2 regions of the Aestuariirhabdus litorea genome follow, and region 1 is predicted to be linked to the other one. Evidence: predicted binding sites of a transcription regulator. Region 1 holds the regulator's gene; the other holds the start of a gene.
The links. The regulator FliA, encoded in region 1, starts transcription of late flagellar genes. The targets are predictions, from matches to a motif close to CTAAAGTTNNNNNNNNNNCNGCCGATA.
Positions count from the first base shown of each region.

Region 2: D0544_RS03210 (flagellar protein MotY) is a predicted target of FliA. The motif match lies at 2,050-2,076, and genes of this name have one in related genera.

Region 1 covers NZ_QWEZ01000001.1:1,696,119-1,700,317, forward strand. The annotation lists gene D0544_RS07810 (chemotaxis protein CheA) at 1-946, opposite strand, end outside; gene D0544_RS07815 (protein phosphatase CheZ) at 957-1,676, opposite strand; gene D0544_RS07820 (chemotaxis response regulator CheY) at 1,758-2,138, opposite strand; gene D0544_RS07825 (RNA polymerase sigma factor FliA) at 2,228-2,953, opposite strand; gene D0544_RS07830 (MinD/ParA family protein) at 2,983-3,807, opposite strand; gene flhF (flagellar biosynthesis GTPase FlhF) at 3,905-4,199, opposite strand, start outside.
Region 2 covers NZ_QWEZ01000001.1:670,618-674,816, reverse strand. The annotation lists gene D0544_RS03215 (argininosuccinate synthase) at 1-870, opposite strand, end outside; gene D0544_RS03210 (flagellar protein MotY) at 1,126-2,016, opposite strand; gene pyrC (dihydroorotase) at 2,186-3,235, shown strand; gene rnt (ribonuclease T) at 3,262-3,870, shown strand; gene D0544_RS03195 (peroxiredoxin) at 3,963-4,199, opposite strand, start outside.

The DNA.
Region 1 (4,199 bases):
GCTGAGAGGTGGCTGCAGCGGCAGCAGGCCCCTTACCCTTACCGTGGAGTTGATCCAAAAGATCCTCAAACTCCTTGTCCGAGATATTGTCACCTTCAGCCGCGCCCCCTGCAGGTGGCGTAGGTGCCTGGGCCGATGAGGCAGCTTGCGCTGATGCTCTTTCTACCACGCCGCTTGGGGCCCCGCCACCGTGCAACTGGTCCAGAAGCGCTTCAAACTCATCATCGGTGATCTCATCGCTATTGCCAGGCGCAGCCCCTGCTGCTGGCGTTGCAGCAGGTGCCGCACTGGCACCAATCTTTTTATCCCCGTGGAGTTTATTCAGCAGCTCCTCAAACTCATCATCGGTAATCTCATCACTGGATGAAGCGGAAGGCTCAGGCGCTGGAGCCGTATCCTTAGGGGCTTCGTGGAGTGCGTCCAGAAGCTGCTCAAATTCATCATCACTGATATCGCCTCCGGCACCGGACTCGTTGGTGGTTGCCGAAGTATCGGGCTGTGCTGGCACCTGAGGCTCAGGCGCTGCTGCGCTCGGCGCCGGCTCGGAAGTGCCTGTGTCAGGGGTGGCCATCAGCGCAAGTTGCCGCAAAAGCTCGGGGTCAGCGGGTGTTGGCTCCTCGCGTTCACGCACCTCACCGAACATGAGATTTACCGCATCCAGTGCCTGCAGCACAACATCCATCAGTTCAGGGGAGACCTGCCGTTGCCCGTTGCGCAGTATATCGAAAACATTCTCGGCTATATGGCAACACTCTACCAGGGGCGTGAGGGAAAGAAATCCGGCGCCCCCTTTTACCGTATGGAAACCGCGGAAGATTGCATTCAACAGCTCCTTGTCGTCAGGCTGGTTTTCAAGGTCTACCAGCTGCTCAGATAGCAGTTCAAGAATCTCTCCTGCCTCAACAAGAAAGTCTTGCAAGATCTCTTCGTCAACCTCAAAACTCATACCTAGCTCCTTAGAACCCTAGACTGGAAAGAAGGTCATCGACCTCATCCTGCCCAGAGACCACATCATCCCGATGCTTTTTATTAATCTGTGGGCCTTCCGCTTCGGTACTCGATGCGGCTGGCTTGGCAGATAGTGCCTCGTGCTCTATGCCCGTAATTTCATCAACCTTGCCAGCCATCCGCACCAGGTGAACCAGGCTGTCTTCGATTTCAGACACCAGGCTGACCACGCGCTTGATGACCTGCCCGGTCAGGTCCTGATAGTCCTGGGCCATAAGAATTTCATTCAGGCTGTTGCCAAACTCAGTGGAGCGTTTTTCAGTCTCCTCCAGGAAAGGGGCAATGCGCTTGGACAGCTCCCTGAACTCCTCCGGTGACATTTGACGGCTGGTAAAACGCTTCCACTCCTGACTTAACTCCCTAGCCTCGATCCCCAGCTGGGATGCCATGGGGGCGCACGCCTCGACAATATCCATTGTCCGGTTGGCCGCGCTCTCAGTCATTTTAGTGACGTAATCAAGACGATCCGAAGCATCCGCCATATGGGATATCTGCTCCTGATCCTCGCCGGTAATGCCAGAGTCAATATGGAAGTTCATCAGCGACTCGTGCAACGCCCGTGTCAGCCTGCCAACCTCGAGGTAGAGGCTCTGGTCACGCATCTCGTTGAGGTCTTGAATCACATTGATCGCACCAGAGACATTCCCTGACTCGAGCAACTCAACCAACTTTTGCGCCTGTACTTTTAGGTCAGATTCCAATTCGGCATTGTCTCTGTTGTAATTAAAAAGCGTCATATCAAGCCCTTATCAACCACCAGCATCGACGCGTTCAAAGATTTTTTCGATCTTCTCTTTGAGCGCCTGGGCGGTAAAGGGCTTGACCACGTAACCATTAACGCCAGCCTGCGCCGCCTCTATGATCTGGTCCCTTTTGGCCTCCGCTGTCACCATCAGCACCGGCAGCGTACTGAGCTTTGGATCAGCCCTAACCGCTCGCAGTAGATCGATCCCTGTCATTCCCGGCATATTCCAGTCCGTGACAAGAAAGTCGAAACCACCCGTCTGCAGCATCGGTAGTGCCGTCTGACCGTCGTCAGCCTCTGCCGTATTGGTAAAACCCAGATCCCGCAGCAGATTCTTGATGATGCGCCTCATAGTAGAAAAGTCATCTACGATGAGGATCTTCATGTTTTTGTCCAAACCGGCCTCCGTGAAACCTCTAATTTTGGTATTGTCAAAACACAGTATTCTACAAGTCTAGTTGGTGAATGAAAGGATTACTCCGAATCCGAACTCCACCCCTTAAGTCGCGACCTAAGCCTTAGCGCCGACTGGCTATGGAGTTGGCTAACCCTTGATTCACTGACACCAAGAACAGCTCCAATCTCTTTCAGGTTCAGCTCCTCATCGTAATAGAGAGAGAGCAAAAGTTGCTCACGGTCCGGCAGGGTGCTAATGGCCTCAGCCAGGGACTCCCGGAACCTGTCCGCCATAACGCCCTCATGGGGTAGCGAGACATCCAGGGAGGCTAAAGCCGCCTCCTGCTGCGTGTCGTCACTATCGATCAGGTCGTCAAAGCTGAATAGGTGCCCCCCCATTGAGTCATGCAACATGGCATGATATTCACCCACACTAACCTGTAATTCGGCCGCAATCTCATTATCTTTAGCGTCACGCCCTAAGCGGGCCTCGACCGCTTTGACAGCCTCGGAGACTCGACGGCTATTGCGATGCACGGAACGGGGTACCCAATCCCCTTTTCGAATCTCATCCAGCATGGCACCGCGAATGCGAATACCGGCATAGGTTTCAAACGCAGCCCCTTTGCTGCCGTCATATTTACGGGCGGACTCCAGCAATCCGATCATGCCAGACTGAATCAGGTCATCCACCTGAACACTTGACGGCAGTCGAGCGGCCAGGTGATGCGCAATACGTTTTACCAGGGGAGCATGGCGCTCAACCAGAACATTCAACGACTCCGCCTGATTGTTGGTATACATACCAAATCCTTCTGGAACGGCTACCATCGTTACACTCCATGCTCCCCCACCACCAAGCTCTCAACAAAGAACTCGAGGTGCCCCCGAGAGGTTGAGGGCATGGGGAGCGCATCGATTTTTTGAGCCAAAGCCTTTAACGCCAGCGCCGCTTTACTGCGAGGGTAGGCCTCAAGCACCGCTTTCTGCCGCTGTACGGACTTACGCACCGACTCATCAAAGGGCACTGCGCCCATATACTGTAGCGCCACATCGAGGAAACGGTCCGTCACATTAACCAGTTTATTGTAGAGGTTTCTACCCTCCTGAGGAGTACGAACCATATTGGCCACGATGCGGAAGCGCATCATATTATAATCCCGGTTCAACAGTTTGATCAGCGCATAGGCATCGGTGATGGAGGTCGGCTCATCGGTCACCACCAGTACCACCTCCTGGGCCGCACGGACAAAGCTCACGACGTTATCGGAGATCCCCGCCGCGGTGTCGACGATCAATACATCGAGCTGACCACTGAGGTCACTGAAAGCGCTGATCATTCCGGCATGCTGCTGAGGGCTCAGCTCAGTCATCGACTGGGTGCCGGATGAGGCGGGGATGATTTTTATGCCGCCGGGGCCATTGAGCAATATATCTCTGAGATCACAACGACCCGCCATCACATCAGCCAGGTTCTTGCTGGCAGACAATCCCAGCAATACGTCTACGTTGGCTAACCCCAGGTCGGCGTCCAGCAGCATTACCCGGCGCCCCATCTCGGCCAGGGCGATACTCACATTGACCGATACATTGGTCTTGCCGACGCCCCCTTTGCCGCCAGTTATCGCAATCACCTGCACGGGTTGTCGACTAGCCATAGATTGATTTCACCCTCATGTACACGCTCGCGGCTGCTAACACCCGCTGGATTCCATTTATATCAGCCACTTGCTGCCCCATTCTATCCTCAATAGATCAACTTACATAGCGCGCCGAGTAGTGGTTTGCACCGCCTCGGCTAAGGGCGAAAGAACCGATCATTTTTTCATCATCTGCAGGCAGCTGATCCGAAATGGCAACCGCCCGGCTGATCAGGCCATGGGCCCTCGCCTGACTGATATCCTCAGGAATACGCTGCCCATCGGCAACATAGGAAACCGGCAGCCCATGCTCGCACACCAGGCTGATCGCCTCCCCCAAACTGGTAGCCTCATCCACCTTGGTAAAGACGGTTCCGACCAGCCTTGCACCACCGTAGGTATGGTAAGCC
Region 2 (4,199 bases), 1.0 Mb from region 1:
CGCCCGGTGCGCCTTCAGCATAATGGTGCCGCCAGGGGTTTCATAGCAGCCCCGGGCTTTCATTCCCACGTAACGGTTTTCGACGATATCCACACGGCCGATGCCATTGGCACCCCCCACCTGATTGAGGTGCGCCAGCACCTGGGCAGGCGACATCTTTTCGCCATTGATGGCCACGATGTCTCCATGACGGTAGTCGAGCTCAATGTAGGTAGGCTCGTTGGGCGCCTCCTCCGGCGATACACTCCACAGCCACATATCCTCTTCCGGCTCATTCCAGGGGCTCTCCAGCAAACCACCCTCGTAGGAGATGTGCAGCAGGTTGGCATCCATGGAGTAGGGCGACTTTTTGCCCTGCTTGTTCTCAACCGGGATATTGTGCTGTTCGCAATAGGCCAGCAGGCTCTCCCGCGAATTGAGATCCCAGTCGCGCCAGGGGGCGATCACCTGAATACCCGGCTTGAGGGCATAAGCACCCAGTTCAAATCGAACCTGGTCATTACCCTTGCCGGTCGCACCATGGGCAATGGCATCGGCACCGGTCTCATTGGCGATCTCAACCAGGCGCTTGGCAATCAGGGGACGTGCGATGGAGGTGCCCAGCAGATACTCACCTTCGTAGATGGTATTGGCTCGGAACATCGGGAAAACGAAATCTCGGACAAACTCTTCTCGCAGGTCATCAATGAAGATCTCCTTGATGCCCATTGCCTCTGCTTTGCGGCGGGCCGGCTCAAGCTCTTCGCCCTGCCCCAGGTCAGCCGTAAAGGTGACCACTTCACACTGATAGGTGTCCTCCAGCCACTTGGCGATAACGGAGGTATCCAACCCCCCGGAGTACGCCAGGACCACTTTATTAATGCTTTTCATCGAGTTTTCCCACTCTCCCTACTGTTTGTTTCCGAGCCTCTCTCCTCTCCTGGGGTCGACTATCCGCCGCGGCCAAACGCGCACATAAGGCGGTTACCGATCGCCAACACCCAATAAAAGGCAGAGTATTCTAAACGCCCACGCCGGGAAATCCCAGCCCGTCAGGGGATTCGGGGCCATTTTCCCGGTTTTCTTTTGTTACTGGGGGCCGAGGGGGGGGGAGGCCGGCCCGGCGATGGAGGCGCTTCGATCCGCTTAGCTGTCGAAGCTCTCCTCCTTATCGAGGCGGATGGTGACACGGCGGTTACGGGCACGGTTGGTTGCGGTGCTGTTACTGGCAACCGGATAGCGCTCACCGTGGAATCGCAACAGGATCATATCGGTTGGCAAGCCGCGCTTTTGCAGGTAGTCACGCACCGCCTCGGCACGCTCCTTCGACAGTTCGCGGTTCGCCAGGCGGCGCCCCCGGTTGTCGGTATGGCCATCGATGTAAATGGTGCTGACCGTAGGGTCCGCTTTCACATAGATCACAATATTGGTAAGGGTCTCCAGCGCATCATCCCTGAGCTGGGATTTCCCAGTATCAAAGAGTACGGTCGAGCGTTGAATCTGGTCGAAGTTAACCGGCAGAAGCTGCGACAGGCACCCCACATACTGCTGGTAGACGGGCTGGAAGTTAACCGGCGACAGCTCCACCGCAACCGGCTGCTTACTGTCGTACCAGGCCAGCCTATGCAGGGTCGGCTGCATGCCACCGTAGAGCTGGGCCAGCATGGAGCTCGGCAAGGGGCCCTGTAGCGCTACCGCCTGACGACCACCACTGACCGGAACCGAACCCAGCTCCTGCACCGCTGCACCAATGCGCCAGGGAGGGGGTTCCGAGGTCATCTCTGCACGCCCCTTGCGCATCGGGCGGTGCCAGCTGTCGAGATAGAAGCTGACCCGTTCACCCGCGCGGTGGGAAAACACCGCTTCACCATAGTTGGGGATGGCATGGGAGAGACGACATTCAAACACCGAGGCCTCGAGGCGCCAGACCGAATTGTCCATCGGCGCGCTGAAGGTGACAGCGTAGGCGGGCATACCCGTCAGTGCCAGCATCGCTAGCACCCCCAACCAATGAGAAAAACGCACGTGACGGCTCACAGCCCACCCCTGAAAAATTGTTATCGTCTGGAGTATCGGCCTGGGGCAAAAAAACTTTACCTGCATTTTATTATCCAGGAACGTTAGCCCTGCCGGCTGGCGCCTATCGAAATGGTCCTCTTTGCGGTAGGATGCGCATCAGCTGACTGATCGAAACCAAGGCACCGTCATGACCGACACACTCACCCTGATTCGCCCCGACGACTGGCATCTTCACCTGCGCGATGGTGCGGCCTTGAGGCACACCGTTGCCGATGCCGCCCGCTACTTTGGCCGTGCTATTGTGATGCCCAACCTGACGCCTCCCGTCACCCGGCTTGAGGGAGCACTGGCCTACCGGGAGCGGATCATGGCCCAACGGCCGGACGGCAGCGACTGGCAACCCCTGATGGTGCTCTACCTGACCGACAACACCAGCCCCGGCGACATCCGCGAAGCCCACGCCAGTGGTATGGTGACCGCCGCCAAACTCTATCCCGCCGGTGCCACCACCAATTCGGCTTCGGGCGTCACCTCCCTGGAACGGATCTACCCGGCACTGGAGGCGATGGCCGAAACCGGCATGCCACTGCTGGTGCACGGAGAAGTGACTCACGACAGCATCGACATCTTCGACCGGGAGGCGGCTTTTATTGACCAGCAGCTGGCGCCACTGCGGGTACGCTACCCTCAGCTGCGTATCGTTTTCGAACACATTACCACCGCCGACGCAGCCCAGTTTGTACTCAGCGCCGAGTCCAATGTGGGGGCCACCATCACCCCCCAGCACCTGATGTATAACCGTAACCACCTGCTGGTCGGAGGTATCAAACCTCACTTCTACTGCTTGCCGGTACTCAAGCGCAACCGTCACCAGCAAGCCCTGCGCGATGTCGTGACCCGCGGTGACTCCCGCTTTTTCCTCGGTACCGACTCGGCACCCCACGCCCAGTCAGCCAAGGAGAGCAGCTGCGGCTGTGCCGGCTGTTACAGCGCCCACGCCGCCATCGAGCTCTACGCAGAGGTGTTTGAAGAGCTGGGAGTGCTGGACAAGCTGGAGGCCTTTGCCAGCTTTAACGGTCCCGATTTCTACCGCCTGCCCCGCAACAGTGACCGGATCACCCTGAGCCGCCAGCCCTGGCAGGTTCCCCAGGTACTGGAGCTTGGTGAGCAGCCCCTGGTTCCCCTCAAAGCAGGAGAGACTGTGCGCTGGAAGGTAACGGCGGGGAGCTTCGCGTGAACGAAGAAATTCAGCCAAAAACCCTGATGGCCGGCCGATTCAGGGGCTTTCTGCCGGTAGTAATCGACGTCGAAACCGGGGGCTTTAACGCCGCCACCGACGCCTTGCTCGAAATCGCCGCCGTCACCATGAGCATGGACGAGGAGGGGTTTCTCTACCCCGATGAAGCGATCTCCTTTAACGTAACCCCTTTTGAGGGGGCCAACATCGAGCCGGCCGCCCTCGAGTTTACCGGTATTCGCCCGGACAGCCCGCTGCGCGGTGCCGTCGATGAGAAGGAGGCGCTGGAAAAGATCTTTCGCATGGTGCGCAAAACCGTCAAGAGCACCGGTTGCAGCCGCGCTATCCTGGTGGGTCACAACGCCACCTTCGACTTGGGGTTCCTGAACGCGGCGGTTAACCGCTGCGACCTCAAACGCAACCCCTTCCACCCCTTCTCCAGCTTCGACACCGCCACCCTGGCTGGTCTGGCGTACGGCCAGACAGTGCTGGCCAAGTCCTGCCAGGCCGCCGATATCGACTTTGATAACCGCGAAGCCCACTCGGCGCTCTACGACACCCAAAAAACCGCCGAGCTGTTCTGCGCCATCGTCAACCGCTGGCAGGAGCTGGGGGGCTGGAACCCGTTCCAGTAACCCGCGTATTTGACACAACGCGGGGGCCTAAAAATAGCGCTTGCGGCATAAAAAAAGGGGGCTGTTAGCCCCCTTCTCTTCTCGACACCCTATTAAAGCGCGTCGGCATTCTCACTCAGGTACTTGGCTACGCCATCAGGAGAGGCGTTCATGCCCTTGTCACCCTTGCTCCAGCCGGCGGGGCAAACCTCACCGTGTTCCTGGTGGAACGCCAGGGCGTCAACCATACGCAGCATCTCGTCAACGTTACGACCCAGCGGCAGGTCGTTAACCACCTGGTGACGTACCAGTCCATCTTCATCGATCAGGAAAGAGCCGCGGAAAGCAAC